One region of the Neobacillus oceani genome, then DNA from elsewhere that is predicted to be linked to it. Evidence: a T-box and tRNA genes for the amino acid it is inferred to sense, from the RefSeq annotation. Region 1 holds a T-box; the other holds one or more tRNA genes.

Evidence for each region. The T-box of region 1 lies ahead of trpS (tryptophan--tRNA ligase). A T-box ahead of a tRNA ligase gene usually reads a tRNA of that ligase, here a tRNA-Trp.
Region 2: it encodes a tRNA-Trp, which carries the amino acid that the T-box ahead of trpS (tryptophan--tRNA ligase) is inferred to sense. The anticodon was not compared.

The regions. Positions count from the first base shown of each region.
Region 1 is NZ_CP143543.1:1,075,753-1,086,855, forward strand. Features, by position in the region: gene V1499_RS05380 (ABC transporter ATP-binding protein) at 1-971, shown strand, start outside; gene V1499_RS05385 (ABC transporter ATP-binding protein) at 977-1,978, shown strand; gene opp4A (oligopeptide ABC transporter substrate-binding protein) at 2,079-3,785, shown strand; gene opp4B (oligopeptide ABC transporter permease) at 4,058-5,023, shown strand; gene opp4C (oligopeptide ABC transporter permease) at 5,037-5,948, shown strand; gene V1499_RS05405 (hypothetical protein) at 6,095-6,310, shown strand; gene V1499_RS05410 (YjbA family protein) at 6,399-7,145, shown strand; gene trpS (tryptophan--tRNA ligase) at 7,372-8,364, opposite strand; T-box leader at 8,425-8,644, opposite strand; gene V1499_RS05420 (peptide ABC transporter substrate-binding protein) at 9,110-10,741, shown strand; gene V1499_RS05425 (ABC transporter permease) at 11,021-11,103, shown strand, end outside.
Region 2 is NZ_CP143543.1:815,468-826,570, reverse strand. Features, by position in the region: gene V1499_RS04095 (S8 family serine peptidase) at 1-329, opposite strand, end outside; gene V1499_RS04090 (short-chain fatty acid transporter) at 980-2,398, opposite strand; gene V1499_RS04085 (hypothetical protein) at 2,811-2,996, opposite strand; tRNA gene V1499_RS04080 (tRNA-Leu) at 3,395-3,476, opposite strand; tRNA gene V1499_RS04075 (tRNA-Cys) at 3,505-3,579, opposite strand; tRNA gene V1499_RS04070 (tRNA-Gly) at 3,586-3,660, opposite strand; tRNA gene V1499_RS04065 (tRNA-Gln) at 3,666-3,740, opposite strand; tRNA gene V1499_RS04060 (tRNA-His) at 3,762-3,837, opposite strand; tRNA gene V1499_RS04055 (tRNA-Trp) at 3,853-3,926, opposite strand; tRNA gene V1499_RS04050 (tRNA-Tyr) at 3,934-4,018, opposite strand; tRNA gene V1499_RS04045 (tRNA-Thr) at 4,026-4,101, opposite strand; tRNA gene V1499_RS04040 (tRNA-Phe) at 4,128-4,200, opposite strand; tRNA gene V1499_RS04035 (tRNA-Asp) at 4,206-4,282, opposite strand; tRNA gene V1499_RS04030 (tRNA-Met) at 4,286-4,359, opposite strand; tRNA gene V1499_RS04025 (tRNA-Val) at 4,522-4,597, opposite strand; tRNA gene V1499_RS04020 (tRNA-Glu) at 4,604-4,678, opposite strand; tRNA gene V1499_RS04015 (tRNA-Ser) at 4,695-4,785, opposite strand; tRNA gene V1499_RS04010 (tRNA-Asn) at 4,792-4,866, opposite strand; rRNA gene rrf (5S ribosomal RNA) at 4,883-4,998, opposite strand; rRNA gene V1499_RS04000 (23S ribosomal RNA) at 5,113-8,045, opposite strand; rRNA gene V1499_RS03995 (16S ribosomal RNA) at 8,278-9,829, opposite strand; gene V1499_RS03990 (nucleotidyltransferase-like protein) at 10,152-11,015, opposite strand.

The sequences.
Region 1 (11,103 bases):
AAACAGCATTCGATATCGATGGAACGTTCTATAATGCGGTCGACAATGTGTCGTTTTCGGTTAAGCCCCGCCAGATAGTCGGAATAGTCGGGGAATCCGGCTGTGGGAAATCGGTCATGAGCCTGTCGATCATGCAGCTTCTTCCTAAAGGAATTGGCAAGATCAAGTCAGGGGAAATCGTCTTCGATAACATTCATATAGAAAAACTGGACGAGAATCAGGTGAATAAAATACGCGGCAAGGATATCTCGATGATATTCCAAGAACCAATGACGTCATTGAATCCTGTATTTACAATCGGATCGCAAATACAGGAAGTCCTTTTAAACCACCAGAAAATCACCAAACAGGAAGCGCGCCAAAAAGCGATAGCGCTTTTGAAGAGCGTTGGGATTTCCAGGCCGGAGAAAATTGTTGATGAGTATCCTCACCAGCTGTCCGGCGGGATGAGGCAGCGGGTCATGATTGCAATCGCGATTGCCTGCCAGCCGAAACTGTTGATTGCGGATGAACCGACAACAGCATTGGATGTAACCGTACAAGCCCAGATACTTGAGCTTCTGAAAGAAATCCAGGAAGTCAATGACATGTCCATCATTCTTATTACACACGACCTCGGTGTCGTGGCGGAAATGTGTGATGAAGTCATTGTCATGTATGCGGGAAGAATCGTCGAACAAACCGACGTCGAAACGCTTTTCTATAATCCGAAGCATCCATATACAACCCTGCTTCTTGGCGCGATTCCAAAAATGGAGGATGAGGCAGACAGGCTTAGCTCCATCCAGGGAATCGTCCCATCGATTACAAACATGCCAAAAACAGGCTGCAGGTTTGCCAACCGCTGCCCAATGGCTATGCCGGAGTGCCAGACGGTAACACCACTTCTCGCGGACAACGGAGACGGGCACAAGGTAGCCTGCCTGCTCTTTGAAACAAGCAGGCCAAAGGAAGGAGCGATTAGCCAGTGAGCGGTATAGCAACAGAAGCAAGCAAACAGAATACCGGTGCCGGCAAGGGGAATTTGCTCGAAATCCGGAATCTCAAAACCTATTATCCTGTCAAAGGCGGTTTTTTCAAAAGGACCATCGGAAACGTTAAAGCCGTCGACGATATTTCATTTGAAATCAAAAAAGGCGAAACACTTGGCCTTGTTGGGGAGTCAGGCTGCGGAAAGTCTACAGCGGGACGGACAATCCTGAGGCTTCTGAAACCTACAGACGGGCAAATCATATTTGACGGGCAGGATATCACCAATATCAGCGGGAAGACACTTCGCGATATCCGCAAAGACATGCAGATGGTCTTCCAGGATCCATATGCGTCGCTTAATCCGATGCAGATGGTTGGCGATATTATTGCAGAGCCAATCTATAACTATACGAAAAAACCAAAGGAAGAGCTAAAAAGGGAAGTAATGGACCTTCTTGAAAGGGTCGGCCTACCTGAGGATGCCTATTACAAATACGCACACGAATTTTCCGGAGGGCAAAGGCAGAGGGTCGGTATCGCCAGGGCGCTTGCCTTAAGGCCTAAGCTAATCATTGCCGATGAGCCGGTATCCGCTCTCGACGTGTCTGTCCAGTCCCAGGTATTGAACCTGCTGAAGGATTTGCAGGAAGAATTTGATTTAACATTTTTGTTTATCGCTCATGATTTGAGCGTCGTAAAGCATATGAGCGACCGGATCGGCGTGATGTACCTTGGCAATATGGTGGAAATTGCTGAAAAGGACAGCCTTTATGCCGAACCGCTCCATCCTTATACCCAGGCATTGATATCCGCCATTCCTTCACCGGATCCAAAGAAAAAGAAGGAGCGGATCATCCTGACAGGGGATGTGCCAAGCCCATTGAACCCGCCATCCGGCTGCCCGTTCCATCCGCGCTGCCCAATGGCCATGGAGCAATGTTCGGTTACAAAGCCGGAATTAAAGGAGGTGAAGCCCTCTCACAGAGTCGCTTGCCACCTTTATTAAAAACACGAGGAATGCAATGGCGTTCTATGTGTTTTGCTAAAGTGTCCAAATTCCATTTTCTGGACGCTTGTAATACCACTAATTATATGGGGGGACCACAATGAAGAAGAATTGGTTATGGCTGTCTGCGCTGGTATTGGTTTTATCCATGTTCCTGGCGGCATGCAGCGGAGGAGAAAAGACAGACTCGAAAAAACAAGGAGACAACAAAGATAACGCTTCCGAAGAGCCGAAAGATGGCGGAACACTTGTTTACTCGCTTGACTCCGCACCAGAAGGAAAATTCAACCCGAACTTCTATGGAAATGCAACTGATGCTGAAGTTATTGATTTCTTTGATGAAAACCTCATCGATTATGATGAGAACCTGAAAGCACAGCCTCATATCGCTTCATGGGAAACAGATGATAACAAGGTTTACAAGTTCAAGATTAAGGAAGGCGTAAAATGGCATAACGGTGAAGAGCTTACCGTTCATGACTGGGAGTTCGCAATCAAAGTCCTCGCTGACAAAGACTATGATGGTCCCCGTTACGTCAACGTCCAAACCGTAGTTGGCGTTCCTGAGTACAAGGAAGGCAAAGCTGATAGCATCTCTGGAATCAAGATTATCAACGACTATGAAATGGAAGTTACATTTGACAAAGCACGCGTGAACAACCTTGAGAATTTCTGGTCATACGCAATGTCACGTAAAGAATTCGAAGGTATTGCTGTTAAGGATATGATGGCTTCCGAAAAGGTTCGTACAAAGCCAGTCGGCCTTGGGCCATTCAAAGTTTCGAAAATCGTCCCTGGAGAATCGGTCGAACTTGAGCGTTTCGATGAGTATTTTGGCGGCAAGCCTCATATTGAAAAAATTGTCTTGAAAGTTATCGACCCGTCCCTGACTGTCGGCGAACTTCAAAACAATACGCTTGACATGACTTCGTTCCACCCAAGCATCATCGAGCAAGTAGAAGCTCTTGACAACATTAATGTTGTAAAATACCCTGGCCTTTCCTATTACTATGTAGGCTTCAAGCTTGGTAACTGGGATGGCAAGAAAAACGTTATGAACGAACCTAAGTACCAGGATAAAGCGCTTCGTGAAGCGATGTACTATGCAATTAACCGTGAAGAGTGGGTTCAAGCGTTCTTCTTTGGGGTAGGTAAGCCGGTTAACCGACCTGTTCCTACAAACCACTGGATCGCGGCTGACAATAATGATCTTGAGCAATATGATTACGACCCTGAAAAAGCGAAGAAAATCCTTGACGACGCAGGCTGGAAGGATGTTGACGGAGACAATTTCCGTGAAGATCCAAATGGCAAGCCATTCGTTGTGAACTTCTCGCACTATGCAACACAAAACCCAACGTTCGAAGCCCGTGCGAAACAATTGACTCAGTACTGGGAAGATATTGGCTTGAAATCCAAGCTGACAATGACAGACGCTGGCCTTTACTACGATATGCTTGAAAAGTCCGACAAGAAGATGGAAGTATTCTTCGGCGGCTGGTCAACTGGTACAGATCCAGATCCATCCGGCCTGTGGAGGTCTGATGCGCTTTGGAACTACCCTCGCTGGGTAAGCGAGAAGAGCGATCAGTTGCTTGACGACGCTCTTGATATGGAAGTAGTTGGAACGGACTCCGAAAAGCGTAAGGAACTTTATGTTGAGTGGCAGAAGCATTTCATGGATGAGCTTCCTGCGCTTCCAATCGCGGAACTTGAAGAAATCGTTGCCCTTAACAAGCGCGTTAAAGGCGTTAAGTACGATGTTTCCGGTTCAAACCGCCCGAACGAATGGTGGCTTGAGCAGTAAGATGGCACTTCCCATCAGCCGGCATTGGCCCGCTGATGGGATAACCCGTATTACTACCGTTCAACCCTCAGTATAAGTTTGACAAAAACATGGTTGGTTGAAGCTAACCGCGGATTACCGCCGCGGTTAGTTTTAATTGCAAATGCCAACCGGAAATTGGGGCAGCCGGCCCTACCCAAAACTCTAGACTGCTGTACCACTGTTTTGAGGTGGGGCATTGCTGTTGAAAATTGAACGGCAGCCAAGACGCAGCAAAGGTAAGGAGAATGCATATGTTGAAATATTCGCTTCGTAGAATATTGGGAATGATCCCAATGTTGCTCCTTATCTCCATTGTGGTTTTTACTTTGGCGAAATTAATGCCAGGGGACTCCTTCAGTGGAGAAATAGATCCGAATAACACAGACCCCCAATACATTGAGGAAATGCGGCAAAAAATGGGGTATTACGACCCTCTTCCAGTTCAGTACTTTAACTGGATTTCCAATTTTGTTCAGGGCGATTTCGGAAAATCAACCCGTTTTAAGATTGATGTTGCAGATGTTATAAGTGAAAAGGTACCTAACACCCTTATGCTTGGAGGTACGGCAATCCTGATTACGTACATCCTGGCATTCTTAATGGGAACATATGCAGGCCGAAAGCCTTATACCATGGCAGACAACTTGATTGGTGGCTTTAACTATCTCGGGCTTTCAATCCCATCGTTTGTTGCAGGGGTATTCGCCATATATATCTTCTCCTTTTCGCTGAACTGGTTTCCGTCAAATGGATCAGTCGATATTACAATACCTAACGGTACGTTTGAATGGTATTTGAGTAAGTTACATCACGTATTGCTTCCTGCCCTTGTGCTTGGAATGCTTAGTACTGCCAGTTATACGCAGTTTCTGCGGAACGATATCATTGAAAACAGCCGCAAGGATTTTGTAAGGACTGCAAGGGCGAAAGGAACACCGGAAAAGCGGATTTACAATGTCCATATTTTGCGGAATTCCATTATCCCGCTTATTACCTTCCTTGGCTTCGATATTGTCGCCATTATTAGCGGCGCGATCATCACAGAATCAATCTTTACCTATCCCGGAATCGGCCAGCTGTTCCTTCAGTCAGTAAATACCAGGGATTATCCGGTCATGATGGCTCTGACCATGTTGTTTTCCTTTTTGACATTGGTCGGCAACCTTGTTGCGGATATTCTATATGGTGTAGTCGATCCGCGTATCAGGCTGGATTAAGGAGGGACAGATAATGGAAATTGCAACTCGAAAAGAATCAGAATTGAATGTAGGGCCGCCGAAAAGAAGTTTATCTCCACTGGCCCTTGCGCGTAAAAAATTCCTGAAAAACAAACTGGCGATGGTAAGCCTTGTTTTCTTATTGATAGTAAGTATCCTTTCATTCTTGGCACCATTTATCACGACCGCGGATGTTTCCCGGATCAATATTGGTGAAATGTCGCTTAAACCATCAGCGGACCATTGGCTCGGTACCGACAAGAGCGGAAGGGATGTCTTCACTAGGCTGCTGTATGGCGGACGTATTTCATTGATGGTTGGCCTTTCCTGTACATTTTTTGTCATATTCCTCGGTACACTTGTAGGGTCTATTGCTGGCTATTTTGGAGGAACTGTTGACAGCCTACTAATGAGGTTTACTGATTTTGTCCTGAACTTCCCGTTCCTCGTTTTTGTTATCGTCCTTAACGCAATCCTGTTTGGGATGGTCTCGGGGGTATGGGTGTTGGTTGGAACCATTAGTATTCTTAACTGGGGCGGGGTTGCGCGGATTGTGCGAAGCAAGATTCTCGCGGAAAAGGAAAATGAGTACATCACAGCGGCAGTTTCGATTGGTTGCTCACCTTTTAAAGTTATCACCAAGCATCTATTGCCAAACGTCATGTCAACGATTATCGTTCAGGCGACAATTTTGTTTGCCGGCATGATTGTAGCCGAATCCGCGTTGAGCTACCTAGGATTTGGTGTGCCACAGGAAGTCCCGAGCTGGGGAAATATGCTTTCTTCTGCAAATGAGCCGGATGTACTTAAAGGCAAACCATGGATCTGGGTTCCGCCGGCATTGATTATCACAACGACAATCCTTTCCATTAACTTCATCGGAGAGGGCCTAAAAGATGCTTTCAACCCTAAATCTCGAAGATAAAATCTACCATCCAAAAATGGTAGATTTTTTTTGTGAAAAAACCTTCCAGGGAAAGGGTGTACATAACCAAGGATAATCAATCATACATATGTGTTAAAGAATGCGGACATGCAGGAGGGTCGGCATGGACAGGAGAATCGGGGATTATGGCTGTTAGGTTGTTTTTCTTGCTGACGGGTTTTGGCATTTCGGTTTCCGGGGGTATCAGTTTAGTTGCATATCTGAACGTTTTCGCCGCAGGTATGGGGTATTGGGACTATCTTCAATTTATATCGGCGAAGCCTGAATGCTATCTACTTCCGATAGGCGTGACAATCGTCGCTTTAAGCATATTTCTACCCAGCCGAAATGATAATGAATGAAAGGATTCATCGTCCGAATAAGGAATAATTTAACTTGAGGCTGCCTATACTGATTGACAAATGGATTCTTGAAGTGAGGGGTCGATCAATGTTATATCTTCATGATGTCTGGGTGAACTGGTTTGAAGGAGAGGAAAATGGCTACAATGTATGCCATTTCCATGAATGGAGAAAAGATGATGGCGTTGAATTGCTTGACCAGGTACCGCTCTTAAAGGTTGAGCCAATCCTGTTCCGTTACATTGAAAACGACCTTGCGCCATTGCCTCAGCAGCTTCTCGATGATATTTATCAAAAGGCTTATTTACGGAAAAATCATGAGCGGATTCAATTAGAATACTGTTTTGTCATAAGTGACGGAATGGACATACTGGCAGTTGACACAATTGGGTACAATATTCCGGTCAGAAAAAGCAGGCTTATTCCCAGGCAGGAACAGCTTGTCTATGAAATGCTTGAAAATCAGGATCCCGCAGTTTACAAATTCAAGCCTGAACTTGATTCTAAAGAGTTCCATATACTTTCTCCTGAACCGGAACTAATGACCGGGTTAACCAGAAAGGAAAGGCAATTGAAACAGCTGTTGTTCATGGCGCTCGACCAGCTGCAGTCATCAGGGAATGAAGCAGAAATTCGCTATTGGTATACGGAATGGTCACCTGAACATTATGAAGCAATCCAAAAAATGAATTTTGACGAAGCGTGGAAGCAGCTTTTTACAAATGTAAAGCCAGGCTGGAGTAGGAAGCATGAACATTTCTGTGAAAATCTTATTAAAGGGCAGCCGTTTTTCGAAAAACTTTGGGAAATGGAGCACGGTCCCAAGGTGAATTAATCCCCAATTTAGAACCAGCTGTTAGAGGAGATTTTTTTCGGTTGTTTTGCAGTTTTTTTTCTAAGGAAATTAAACGTCGAGTTTCTTCTATATAATAGGCGAATGGTGTTTAATGGATAAGCTGTTAGTAAGTAGGGCAGAAATAGTTTCTTAAAAGCATTTTGAAATAACAAAGAGAGGCGCCCAATTTAATTGGGAATGCCTCTCTTTGTTTAATGAATAGACCTTATTTTTTGCGCTTTCTGCCAAGCCCCATCGCACTTTCCATTTTCTTTAGCATTTTCGATGCTGCCCTGTTTGCTTTTTCCGCGCCCCGATCCAGGATGTCGTCCAGTTCAGAGGACTCCATTAATTCATGGTACCTGTCCTGGATTGGTTTAAGCGCATGGATGACGACTTCGGCCAAATCGGCCTTAAACTCCCCATATCCTTTTCCTTCATAGTTTTTTTCAATTTCAGGAATGGGTTTTCCGCCTAGAATGGAATAAATGGTCAAAAGATTCGATACTCCTGGCTTGTTATCCTTGTCGTATTTTACGACGCCGTCAGAATCGGTAACTGCGCTTTTAATTTTCTTTTCAATTAGCTTCGGCTCGTCAAGGATAGAAATGAACGATTTCGTGTTAGGGTCGGACTTACTCATCTTCTTTGTCGGTTCCTGTAGCGACATGATTCTAGCGCCGACCTCGGGAATTCGCACTTCCGGTATGCTGAAAATCTCCCGATACTTTTTATTGAACCTTTCCGCCAGGTCCCTTGTCAGTTCCAAATGCTGCTTTTGGTCCTCGCCTACAGGTACTAGATCTGTACTGTAAAGGAGGATATCGGCGACCATTAGTGGCGGATATGTTAGAAGCCCAGCGGAAACCGCTTCTTTCCCTGCGGATTTGTCTTTGAACTGAGTCATTCTTTCAAGTTCGCCAATATAGGAGATGCATTGCATCATCCATCCGGCCTGGGCGTGTGCGGGCACCTCGGACTGGATGAAAAGCGTAGCACGTTCCGGATCCAGGCCTACCGCCAAATAGAGGGCGGCAAGGCTGCGGATATTTTTTCTTAATTGAATAGGGTCCTGTGGTACGGTAATCGCATGCTGGTCTACTATACAGAAATAGCAGTTATATTCCTCCTGAAGCTCCACGAACTGCTTTAAGGCGCCGATGTAATTTCCAAGAGTAATCGTGCCGCTTGGCTGAATACCCGAAAAAATTGTTTTCATGGAAGTTTCCTCCTTATAATTTTTGAAAAATAATAAAAAAAGACCATTCATCCCCATCATGATAGGGACGAATGGTCCGCGGTGCCACCCTAATTGCTTAAAAGCCTCTTTTGCCCCTTGAAGGGGAAGCCATGTTAACGCCTGGCACGCGCCGGAATATACTAAATTTCCATTCCGGGGCTCAAAAGCCCATTCCTGGCAGCCGGTTGTTTGTTCACACCATCCACAAACTCTCTGAAAACCAATTGCTGGCAGTACTATTCTTTCTCAAAGCCGTTGTATTAATTGTAATATTAAAATACATTAAATTGCATTGAAAATCAAGCGGATTAGATGGCTAGGGAAGGTAAAATTGAGGTAATTTCAGGAAAATTCATACGCCTTTTCCAGTGTAATACTAGAATGTTATTCCGGAATAGAGGGTTGTGTCCCAATTTCCTGCTTGCATTAAAGAATTAAACTATTTATAATAAACGTAACAAACGGGCGACTTTACGATTGTGTTTCAATTATTACATTCGTATGTTCTATAGCCGGACCTAGAAAAAGCCGGTTTATAACTTCTGGAGATGAATGTATCTGCAAAGCTATAAATTCGCTTTTTTTTATTGGTTAATTGGCTGATTTTTTCTTTTTTAGAAATTATCAGACTATTAAATCATTCTTTTCCGTACATACAAATGTAGTTTACTGGAAAGACAATCGGACTTCCGTTTGAGGAAATTAATAATAGGGGGGTAAGACTGTGAAGAAAAGATTTTCTATCTTTTTCAGCATGTTGATTGTAATGAGCATGTTCCTTGCTGCCTGCAGCGGCGGCGATAGCGCCAGCGGCGATAAGGACAAGAAGAAAAAAGACGTTCCACAGGAAATGAAAGTTAACATCAACTCCGAGCCATTCTCCCTACATCCGGGATTGGCTAATGACGCTACCTCAGGCGGCGTATTGCTTCAGACATTTGAAGGCTTGACACGTATTGACAAGGACGGAAAACCGCAGCCTGCCATGGCGGAAGACATCCAGCCTTCAGACGACCTGACACAGTACACGTTCAAGCTCCGTGATGCTAAATGGACAAACGGCGACCCTGTAACCGCCCATGATTTCGTTTATGCCTGGAGATGGGCACTTGACCCAGCAAACGAGTCACAGTATGCATACCAGCTATACTATGTTAAAGGCGGCCAGGCTATCAATGAAGGCAAAGCCAAGCCAGAAACACTAGGCGTAGAAGCAAAGGACGACAAAACTCTTGTAGTCACACTAGAGAACCCGACTCCTTACTTTTTGGAGTTGACTGCGTTTTACACTTATTTCCCTGTTAATGAGAAAGTGGCCACAGAGAATCCGAATTGGTACACTGACGCAGGCGATGCATATGTATCAAATGGTCCTTTCAAGATGACTGAATGGGCTCACCAGGACAAAATCGTTATTGAAAAGAACGAAGACTATTGGGATGCTGATGCTGTCAGCCTGACTAAAGTCGAGATGTACATGATTAATGATCCTAACACTGAACTATCCATGTTCGACAACGGCGAGCTTGACTGGGCCGGTTCTCCGTTCGGTACACTTCCAACAGACGCTCTTAAGCAGCTGAAGGATGCGGGTAACCTGAACATCAAACCAATCGCTGGTACTTATTGGTATAAGTTCCAGACTGAAAAGCCGCCATTGAATAATAAAAATATCCGTAAAGCTCTTGCCTACGCAATCAACCGCCAGGCAATAGTTGAAAACATCACACAGGGCGGACAGGTGCCTGCGATGGCAATCGTACCTCCTTCCATGAACAAGGAAAATGAAAAGGGCTATTTCAAAGATAACGATGTTGAAAAAGCGAAGGAATTCCTTGCAGAAGGTTTGAAGGAACTTGGTTATAGCGATGTTTCCGAGCTTCCTGCAATCACGCTTTCCTATAACACTTCAGAAGCACACCAAAAGATTGCCCAGGCAATCCAGGATATGTGGAAGAAGAACCTTGGCGTTGAAGTGACCTTGGACAATGCCGAGTGGGCTGTATACATCGACAAGATGCATAAGGGAGATTACATGATCGGCCGTATGGGCTGGCTGGGCGACTTTAACGACCCAATCAACTTCCTTGAAATTTACCGCGACAAACTTGGCGGCAACAACGATACTTTCTGGGAAAATGCAGAATATAAACAGCTTCTGATCGATTCCCAAAAAGAAGGCGATGCCAACAAGCGTCTTGAAATGTTGAAACAAGCCGAAGCAATCTTCATGGATGAAATGCCGGCTGCCCCAATCTACTTCTATACAAACGTTTGGGTTAAGAAAGACAACCTGAAGGGTGTAGTTGTATCCGGCCTTGGCGATGTCCAGCTGAAGTGGGCTAAGTTCGAATAAGCAAAACTGAATATGGTATACAACTTAGGTAGGTATATGGGGTTACGGTTCCCATATACCTTCCTTTCTGATATAGGGTATATTAGAGGAATATTCTGAAGTATAGAAAAAATTAGGCATGCTCCTTTAGGACTTGGCGTATAGATGCCAAGTTTTTCTAAGCTTCCAGAGTGTTTTGAAAATAAATCCAATTCCGGCAGACCCTTTTACTATTCTTAAAAATTGTCAATAATTGATTTTTAGGAGAGGATAAAGGGCAAACAATGGAGGTGGGCACTTTTGGTTAGATACATCTTTAGAAGATTGGTTTTTATGCTACTTTCCCTTTACTTGATCATTACGGCCACATTTTTTCTAATGAG
Region 2 (11,103 bases), 260 kb from region 1:
TTTTTTCCGTTGATATTATCCTTTGCAGCCTTTTGCTTGTCTTTTGCAGCTTTTTCTAGCTGCTTCCGCTCAGCTTTGGCCAGCTTATCGTACTTTACGCCTTTCTTTGTTGCCGTTTCAACAGGCGCGCTCCCATCCAATTCAACAATGACACGAACCTCTTGTTCCGGGTCAATGCCTTGGTGGTCAGTCGCTGTGAGATTTGTTTTTGAAAGCGTCGGTTTATGTAAATCTAATTGTTCCGGTGTGATGTTGCCAAATGCAGCAAACCCTGTGCTGCCAAATGCTAACAAAATAATTAGGAATATTGCAGTAAATCTTTTACCCATGTTCTTCCCCCTTAATGTTTTTAAAAAAGAAAATAGCAGAGAATATCCTCCTTCCGCAGTATTCGACTGAAAAAATTAAATTTTCAGTATAATGATACTATACTAAATTCCTATTTTTGGTGGTAGCGTAAAAAGTCATAGGTCTTAAGTAAGTGATTTTTCGAATATAGAATGTTTTTGTAGGAAAAAAGCGAATGTTGTCAATTCAAGGGTTTTTTTAGACTTAATATCAGGTTTTTAAGTAAAAACTTTCGAGAAAAAAAGGGGAATTTCCCGAAAAATTATTAGACGTAAAAGAAAATAAGTTGTGGAATTAGGTATTTTGGCACGAGGAATTGATAATGAATTTAAATGGAATATTTATTGAGAGAAGAAAAAAAAGACTCTTCACGATTAAGTGAAAAGCCTTAATAAAGCAAAATTCTAGTCAATAGTTGAAACCTGTGGCCGGGGTATAATATGCCTTCTAACTCCTTCATATATAAGGGTTCATTGTGGACTTGTGAAAAATTTGTGTAAAATATCTTTTTCATTTTTTAATACTTTTTTTAAAAAGTCCAAATGATATATGTAATAAATTTGAATCTGGGCTGAATTTTGCAATAAAACACCTCGACCAGTATAAAACTGAGTCGAGGTATTAACATAAATTACTGGAAGACTGGAGCAACATACGGCAGTGTTTTTGCTAAAATCCAAACTAAGAAAAGTACAACTGGAACATGAAAAATCAATTGTAATATAGAGTAACCAGCGAGGTCCTTAGCCTTGATCCCCAATACTCCCAGTAAAGGTAACATAAAGAACGGGTTAACCATGTTAGGGAGTGCTTCTGTCGCATTATATACTTGCACGATCCAAGCCATGCTAACATTTAACTCTTTCGCAGCCTCGAGCAAGTACGGTGCTTCAACAATCCATTTTCCCCCACCTGAAGGTAGAAAGAGCCCTAGAACAGCTGAATAGATCCCTGCAATGACTGGGAAAGTATTTTCAGTCGAAATGGAAAGAAAGAAGTCTACTAATACATCGTTAAGTCCTGAATTCATTAAAATTCCGAAAATCCCTGCATATAATGGAAACTGTATAAGTACTCCACTAATAGCAGGTACTGAGTTAGATACTGAATTCAAAAAGTTCCTCGGTGTCCAGTGCAAAAGCAACCCAAACATTAAAAGTATGAAGTTATAATTATTGAGATTTAGTGCTGCGATTGGACCTACATCAGCCATTATGTATCCAATATAAAGAAAACCTAGAGTAACTAATAAGATCGTTAATATTGGGCTATATTCCAACCATTCTCCTGGTCTATCACCCTTCTTTTTTTCAAGAGATTCTATCCGGCTATAATCAAGACCAGCCATTTCCGCAGTCTTTGCCTTGTCCTTATTTGGTGCGGACACATATGCAAGCCAAACGGATAAAACAATTAGAACAACAATCATGACTAAGTTCTGCCAAGTGAAAATCGTTTCCGACATTGCAATCGTACCACTAATTTCATACAATTCAGGAGGAATGGAAGATTTCGTTGCCATTAATAATGCTGCTGATGAAGAAAGCCCTAATGCCCAAATACTTCCAAGACCTAAGAACCCTGCTGCTGCCATGGCTCGATAATCGACACCCTTGACTCGATTACTGATTTCTTTAATCAGGATACCACTAAACACTAAGCTAAATCCCCAACTAATTAATGATGTAACTAAGGCAAAGAATGCTACAAAAGCTACAGCTACTTTCGGTGATTTAGGAATTGTCGCCATCTTAGCAATGAGCTTATGAACAGGTTTTGAAGAAGCCACTACGTAGCCTGTAATAATAATAAAAGCCATTTGCATTGTAAAAGGAATCAAATCCCAATAGTGTTTTCCAAAATCGACCCCCACCTCGACAGGAGTCCTTCCCATTAATAAAGCAATTATTGCAACGATCACAACTGCAACTGCAGCAAAAATATACGCATCTGGAAACCACTTCTCACTCCAATTTGCTAAAGAAATACCCATACGTTCCAGTCTGCCTGATTGTTCCCCCTGTTTTGCGATTTTCTTCTCTTTTTCCAACAAGCACACACCTTTCTAATTATTTTCCAATTAAAATAATTTTAGAGTATGGAATTGTGTTCTTAATAATTGGAATATTAAAAAATCATTACTTCCATCTTACAATACAACTACTTAAAGTCAATTAGAAAAACTCGAGTCTTGTAAAAAAGTGTCGTAAAAATTGTCACCTTCTATCTAGTTTTAGTATGTCCCGAAAAAAATAGGTATGACATCCATATCTCGTGCAATTTTTGGGTTATGACACCAAATAAAAAGTCCAAAAATATTGCTTCGATTGGTATCGTTATAAAAAAATATATAAAAACGCTCAAGAACACTGATACACCAATGTTCTTGAGCTATATTACGGATATTACTTAACTAAAGCATTCAAAAATGATGGTGGGGTCGAACCGATACTCCTCACGGATCACGGGTTTTGAGTCGTGCCGATATGTATATACATTAAAAAGTCCGTTGAAACGGTGTCTACATCACGAGAAGCAATCCGAATGAGAACGGCTACGTTTCGGGAAAGTACCCTATAATAGCTAAGTATATCGACCGATGCAATATAATAAAAGTAATGTCCGGTAAACCTCGATAACCTGGACATTAACAACGCCCGCCACATTAGCCACGTATAACTTCCGCATCCTGCTCGATGTGCATTTTGCTACGTCAGCTTGTCCACTTAATGCACACTGCCAGTTACCTCGTATGTATAGGCGGCCACCTTAACGAGCGTAAATTCGAATTTCGCACTCCTTAACCCAAAGTTCTAACGGATTCCCTCAAAATCCAGATAATCGGAGCGCAGGCTGCAACAGTGCTTCGACATGTCCTCCGTCATAGATAGTTCGTTCTGGCGTCTAGTACAGGCCATAATGACGTCCCCATTACAGTGTTATTCGTTTCCACCGCGTACGATTTTAATTGCTGGATCGTTCCGCATAAACGAAAAAACGCCGTTCTACATCTTGTGTAGAACAGCGTCATTTCAACGTTTTCAGATACCGGTGGCCGGGGTCGAACCGGCACTCCTTTCGGAACACGATTTTGAGTCGTGCGCGTCTGCCAATTCCGCCACACCGGCATAATAAAATGAATTGGACTTTGTATGATGGAGGCGGCAACCGGATTCGAACCGGTGAATAAAGGTTTTGCAGACCTTTGCCTTACCACTTGGCTATGCCGCCGAATAATGGAGCGGAAGACGGGATTCGAACCCGCGACCCCCACCTTGGCAAGGTGGTGTTCTACCACTGAACTACTTCCGCATAAATGGCTGGGCTAGCAGGATTCGAACCTACGAGTGACGGAGTCAAAGTCCGTTGCCTTACCGCTTGGCTATAGCCCAATATCAATATTTAAACATAAATGGGGCGATCGAGGGGAATCGAACCCCCGAGTGCCAGAGCCACAATCTGGTGCGTTAACCACTTCGCCACGACCGCCATTATTGGGAAAATTGGCAGGGGTAGTAGGAATCGAACCCACACCAAAGGTTTTGGAGACCTTCGTTCTACCTTTAAACTATACCCCTGTATAAATGGTGGTGGGGGACGGATTCGAACCGCCGAACCCTGAGGGAGCGGATTTACAGTCCGCCGCGTTTAGCCACTTCGCTACCCCACCGAAAAAATGGTGCCGGCTAGAGGACTTGAACCCCCAACCTACTGATTACAAGTCAGTTGCTCTACCAATTGAGCTAAACCGGCATAGTGAATATAAATTAAATTAAATATGGCTCAGGACGGAATCGAACCGCCGACACAAGGATTTTCAGTCCTTTGCTCTACCGACTGAGCTACTGAGCCATAAATGGCGGTCTGGACGGGACTCGAACCCGCGACCTCCTGCGTGACAGGCAGGCATTCTAACCAACTGAACTACCAGACCAAATTGCGGGGGCAGGATTTGAACCTGCGACCTTCGGGTTATGAGCCCGACGAGCTACCGGACTGCTCCACCCCGCGACGATAAAAAAATATTACATTTTTGTCATGCTCATTGGGAGCATTGACTGTCCCCATCTCAGTAGGCTAACTCAAGAAGCAGCTCGATGGGTACAACTCGCAGTTTAATCAGTGAGGCAACGCTCGTTGCTCCACCCCGCGACAATAAAAAATATAAACCTATGGTGGAGGATGACGGGATCGAACCGCCGACCCTCTGCTTGTAAGGCAGATGCTCTCCCAGCTGAGCTAATCCTCCAATGTATGGTGACCCCTACGGGATTCGAACCCGTGTTACCGCCGTGAAAGGGCGGTGTCTTAACCGCTTGACCAAGGGGCCAGTATTAAAATATATATGGCGGAGAGCAAGGGATTTGAACCCTTGATACGCGGTTAGCGTATACACGATTTCCAATCGTGCTCCTTCGGCCACTCGGACAGCTCTCCATTTGTTGGCTCCGCAGGTAGGACTCGAACCTACGACCGATCGGTTAACAGCCGATTGCTCTACCACTGAGCTACTGCGGAATAGTATTTAATCAAAGCCCGGCAGCGTCCTACTCTCACAGGGGCAAGGCCCCAACTACCATCGGCGCTGAGAAGCTTAACTTCCGTGTTCGGTATGGGAACGGGTGTGGCCTTCTCGCCATAACTGCCAGACATTGAATCAGACATACTTTATTATAATACCTTTTCAGGTTTTTTCAAGTGGAAATTTCATTCCCTCAAAACTGGATAATTTTCAGAAGAAGTTCGGAAGAACGAGCAATCTATTTGGTTAAGTCCTCGATCGATTAGTATCAGTCAGCTCCACACGTCGCCGTGCTTCCACCTCTGACCTATCAACCTGATCATCTTTCAGGGATCTTACTTCTTACGAATGGGAAATCTCATCTTGAGGGGGGCTTCATGCTTAGATGCTTTCAGCACTTATCCCGTCCGCACATAGCTACCCAGCGATGCCTTTGGCAAGACAACTGGTACACCAGCGGTGCGTCCATCCCGGTCCTCTCGTACTAAGGACAGCTCCTCTCAAATTTCCTGCGCCCACGACGGATAGGGACCGAACTGTCTCACGACGTTCTGAACCCAGCTCGCGTACCGCTTTAATGGGCGAACAGCCCAACCCTTGGGACCGACTACAGCCCCAGGATGCGATGAGCCGACATCGAGGTGCCAAACCTCCCCGTCGATGTGGACTCTTGGGGGAGATAAGCCTGTTATCCCCGGGGTAGCTTTTATCCGTTGAGCGATGGCCCTTCCATGCGGAACCACCGGATCACTAAGCCCGACTTTCGTCCCTGCTCGACTTGTAGGTCTCGCAGTCAAGCTCCCTTGTGCCTTTACACTCTGCGAATGATTTCCAACCATTCTGAGGGAACCTTTGGGCGCCTCCGTTACATTTTGGGAGGCGACCGCCCCAGTCAAACTGCCCGCCTGACACTGTCTCCCACCCAGATCATGGGTGCGGGTTAGAATTTCAATACAGCCAGGGTAGTATCCCACCGACGCCTCCACCGAAGCTGGCGCTCCGGCTTCACAGGCTCCTACCTATCCTGTACAAGCTGTACCAAAATTCAATATCAGGCTGCAGTAAAGCTCCACGGGGTCTTTCCGTCCTGTCGCGGGTAACCTGCATCTTCACAGGTACTATAATTTCACCGAGTCTCTCGTTGAGACAGTGCCCAGATCGTTACGCCTTTCGTGCGGGTCGGAACTTACCCGACAAGGAATTTCGCTACCTTAGGACCGTTATAGTTACGGCCGCCGTTTACTGGGGCTTCGATTCAGAGCTTCGCTTGCGCTAACCCCTCCTCTTAACCTTCCAGCACCGGGCAGGCGTCAGCCCCTATACTTCGCCTTGCGGCTTCGCAGAGACCTGTGTTTTTGCTAAACAGTCGCCTGGGCCTATTCACTGCGGCTCTTCAGGGCTATGAACCCTAAAGAGCACCCCTTCTCCCGAAGTTACGGGGTCATTTTGCCGAGTTCCTTAACGAGAGTTCTCTCGCTCACCTTAGGATTCTCTCCTCGCCTACCTGTGTCGGTTTGCGGTACGGGCACCTTCCATCTCGCTAGAGGCTTTTCTTGGCAGTGTGGAATCAGGAACTTCGGTACTAAATTTCCCTCGCTGTCACAGCTCAGCCGTCACGGAAAGCGGATTTGCCTGCTTTCCAGCCTAACTGCTTAGACGCACATATCCGACAGTGCGCTTACCCTATCCTCCTGCGTCCCCCCATTGCTCAAACGATGAAGAGGTGGTACAGGAATATCAACCTGTTGTCCATCGCCTACGCCTTTCGGCCTCGGCTTAGGTCCCGACTAACCCTGAGCGGACGAGCCTTCCTCAGGAAACCTTAGGCATTCGGTGGATGGGATTCTCACCCATCTTTCGCTACTCATACCGGCATTCTCACTTCCAAGCGCTCCACAGGTCCTTCCGGTCCTGCTTCAACGCCCTTGGAACGCTCTCCTACCACTGACATCGAAGATGTCAATCCACAGCTTCGGTGATACGTTTAGCCCCGGTACATTTTCGGCGCAGAGTCACTCGACCAGTGAGCTATTACGCACTCTTTAAATGGTGGCTGCTTCTAAGCCAACATCCTGGTTGTCTAAGCAACTCCACATCCTTTTCCACTTAACGTATACTTTGGGACCTTAGCTGGTGGTCTGGGCTGTTTCCCTCTTGACTACGGATCTTATCACTCGCAGTCTGACTCCCACGGATAAGTCTTTGGCATTCGGAGTTTGTCTGAATTCGGTAACCCGATGGGGGCCCCTAGTCCAAACAGTGCTCTACCTCCAAGACTCTCACTACGTGAGGCTAGCCCTAAAGCTATTTCGGAGAGAACCAGCTATCTCCAGGTTCGATTGGAATTTCACCGCTACCCACACCTCATCCCCGCACTTTTCAACGTACGTGGGTTCGGTCCTCCATCCAGTGTTACCTGGACTTCAACCTGGACATGGGTAGATCACCTGGTTTCGGGTCTACGGCCACATACTCATTCGCCCTATTCAGACTCGCTTTCGCTGCGGCTCCGCCTCTTCGGCTTAACCTTGCATGGGACCGTAACTCGCCGGTTCATTCTACAAAAGGCACGCCATCACCCATGAACGGGCTCTGACTACTTGTAGGCACACGGTTTCAGGATCTCTTTCACTCCCCTTCCGGGGTGCTTTTCACCTTTCCCTCACGGTACTGGTTCACTATCGGTCACTAGGGAGTATTTAGCCTTGGGAGATGGTCCTCCCGGATTCCGACCGGATTTCACGTGTCCGGCCGTACTCAGGATCCACTCAGGAGGGAACGAAGTTTCAGCTACAGGGCTTTTACCTTCTCCGGCAGGCCTTTCCAGGCCTCTTCGCCTACCCCGTTCCTTTGTAACTCCATGTAGAGTGTCCTACAACCCCGGAAGGCAAGCCTTCCGGTTTGGGCTATGTCCCGTTTCGCTCGCCGCTACTTGGGGAATCGCGTTTGCTTTCTCTTCCTCCGGGTACTTAGATGTTTCAGTTCCCCGGGTCTGCCTTCAATACCCTATGGATTCAGGTAAAGATGCCACCCCATTACGGATGGCGGGTTTCCCCATTCGGAAATCTCCGGATCAAAGCTCACTTACAGCTCCCCGGAGCATATCGGTGTTAGTCCCGTCCTTCATCGGCTCCTAGTGCCAAGGCATCCACCGTGCGCCCTTTCTAACTTAACCTAAAAGGTCATTCCACTCTGTTTACCAGAGAGAAAACTAAAATGGCGATCACTCGGTTCTTCTTGGTTACTTCTTCTTAACATTATCCAGTTTTCAAGGAACAAACTTTGCCCGAAAGGGCAGAGTCAAAAAAAGCTTTGAAGGATTGCTCCCTCAAAACTAAACAAACAAGCGGCCAACATCACAGTCCCGAAGGACTGAGTTCCGATTGCCTTAAAGGCAATATCCTTAGAAAGGAGGTGATCCAGCCGCACCTTCCGATACGGCTACCTTGTTACGACTTCACCCCAGTCATCTGTCCCACCTTAGGCGGCTGGCTCCTTACGGTTACCCCACCGACTTCGGGTGTTACAAACTCCCGTGGTGTGACGGGCGGTGTGTACAAGGCCCGGGAACGTATTCACCGCGGCATGCTGATCCGCGATTACTAGCGATTCCGGCTTCATGCAGGCGAGTTGCAGCCTGCAATCCGAACTGAGAATGGTTTTATGGGATTGGCTCCACCTCGCGGCTTCGCTGCCCTTTGTACCATCCATTGTAGCACGTGTGTAGCCCAGGTCATAAGGGGCATGATGATTTGACGTCATCCCCACCTTCCTCCGGTTTGTCACCGGCAGTCACCTTAGAGTGCCCAACTGAATGCTGGCAACTAAGATCAAGGGTTGCGCTCGTTGCGGGACTTAACCCAACATCTCACGACACGAGCTGACGACAACCATGCACCACCTGTCACTCTGTCCCCCGAAGGGGAACGTCCTGTCTCCAGGAGTGTCAGAGGATGTCAAGACCTGGTAAGGTTCTTCGCGTTGCTTCGAATTAAACCACATGCTCCACCGCTTGTGCGGGCCCCCGTCAATTCCTTTGAGTTTCAGCCTTGCGGCCGTACTCCCCAGGCGGAGTGCTTAATGCGTTTGCTGCAGCACTAAAGGGCGGAAACCCTCTAACACTTAGCACTCATCGTTTACGGCGTGGACTACCAGGGTATCTAATCCTGTTCGCTCCCCACGCTTTCGCGCCTCAGCGTCAGTTACAGACCAGAGAGCCGCCTTCGCCACTGGTGTTCCTCCACATCTCTACGCATTTCACCGCTACACGTGGAATTCCGCTCTCCTCTTCTGCACTCAAGCCCCCCAGTTTCCAATGACCCTCCACGGTTGAGCCGTGGGCTTTCACATCAGACTTAAGAGGCCGCCTGCGCGCGCTTTACGCCCAATAATTCCGGACAACGCTTGCCACCTACGTATTACCGCGGCTGCTGGCACGTAGTTAGCCGTGGCTTTCTGGTCAGGTACCGTCAAGGTACCGGCAGTTACTCCGGTACTTGTTCTTCCCTGACAACAGAGCTTTACGACCCGAAGGCCTTCTTCGCTCACGCGGCGTTGCTCCGTCAGACTTTCGTCCATTGCGGAAGATTCCCTACTGCTGCCTCCCGTAGGAGTCTGGGCCGTGTCTCAGTCCCAGTGTGGCCGATCACCCTCTCAGGTCGGCTACGCATCGTCGCCTTGGTGGGCCATTACCCCACCAACTAGCTAATGCGCCGCGGGCCCATCTGTAAGTGACAGCCGAAACCGTCTTTCAGCTTCCCAACATGTGTTGGAAAGGATTATCCGGTATTAGCTCCGGTTTCCCGAAGTTATCCCAGTCTTACAGGCAGGTTGCCCACGTGTTACTCACCCGTCCGCCGCTAAAGTTTCAAAAGCAAGCTTTTGAAACTTCCGCTCGACTTGCATGTATTAGGCACGCCGCCAGCGTTCGTCCTGAGCCAGGATCAAACTCTCCAAAAAAGAGTATGAGTTTAGCTCATAAAGTTACGTTGGCTAGTGATCCGAAGATCACTATATTATTGTTTGTTGACGCTTGTTTGTTTAGTTTTCAAGGAACAATATTACTCATCACCGCGAGTTCCGTTTACGCGGAAACTCACCGTGTCGCATTGAGGCGACTTTTATAATATATCATAACCTCAATTACTGTGTCAATAACTTTTTTATCCGCCGCTTACGAACTATTTAGTGGTTCGTATCGCAGCGACGGATATTAATATAACAAGATTCCACCTAAAGGTCAATACCTTTTTACTTTTTTAAAATAATATTTATTCCTTTATTAACACACCTTGTAATACCTATGATACAGGCTAGGGCTTTTCGTTTCCACAGGGACCGTCTCAATCAAATTCTTTTCAGCAAGGTACTCAAGAAGGACGCTTAAATCAACTGAATAATGAACAAGCTCTTCATCCTTCATTATTTCCCCAATCGTCCAAATATCTTTCTTTTTAAGAACACTTAAAAGATGGCCCGCCCCTACCCTGGTTCTTGAATGAATCAAAAATTCGCTGGCTAGGAATAAAAGCTCAAGACGTTTCTCCAACGCCTCTTCGCTTGTAACGAGCTCCTCATAAAGCTTAAACAGCTCGGGATCAATTTGCTTTACCTGGTTCCAAACCGTTAATTCGGGATGGAAGCCGCTTTCGATGACCGCAAGGCGCGCCAAATGATGAAGTGAATGGACAACATGGTTATAGGCATCAAGGTATTGGCCATTTTCAAAAAAAGCCTTGCCGTCCAAATAACGGCGGATCAGTTTGGCAAATTCTATGCCCATCTTTATTTTCCGGCCATAAAAAGGAAAGTCCCTGAATTCCGTAAGCAAATTTCTTATGTACTCATTTCTGTCGAAAACAACTTTCGCTCCGTAAAGCCATTCGAAAATTTTCCGGTTCGTACCAAGGAGCATCCACTCCCGTAACTTAGCCTCGGTAATTGTATGAAGTGCGGCTTTCTCTTCTCCATAGGAATAATGTTTTATCGTAATTGGCTCATCGGCTTCATTGACAATCACCAAAAGAATTGCATCAAAAAAATCAGTGGCCGGGCTGTATTTCTCTTTTTTTTCAACCAATAAAATCCCCATAGTATTCGATTGGCTGGCCCTTTCCTGGTATATCGGGCGAAGAATATCTTCCATGGTCGTTCCTCCAAAACATTGATAGCTATAGTTTCGACAATAATTTCTTTTTTTCCTTCCTTAATTAAAAACCATTTTTTCTTCTATC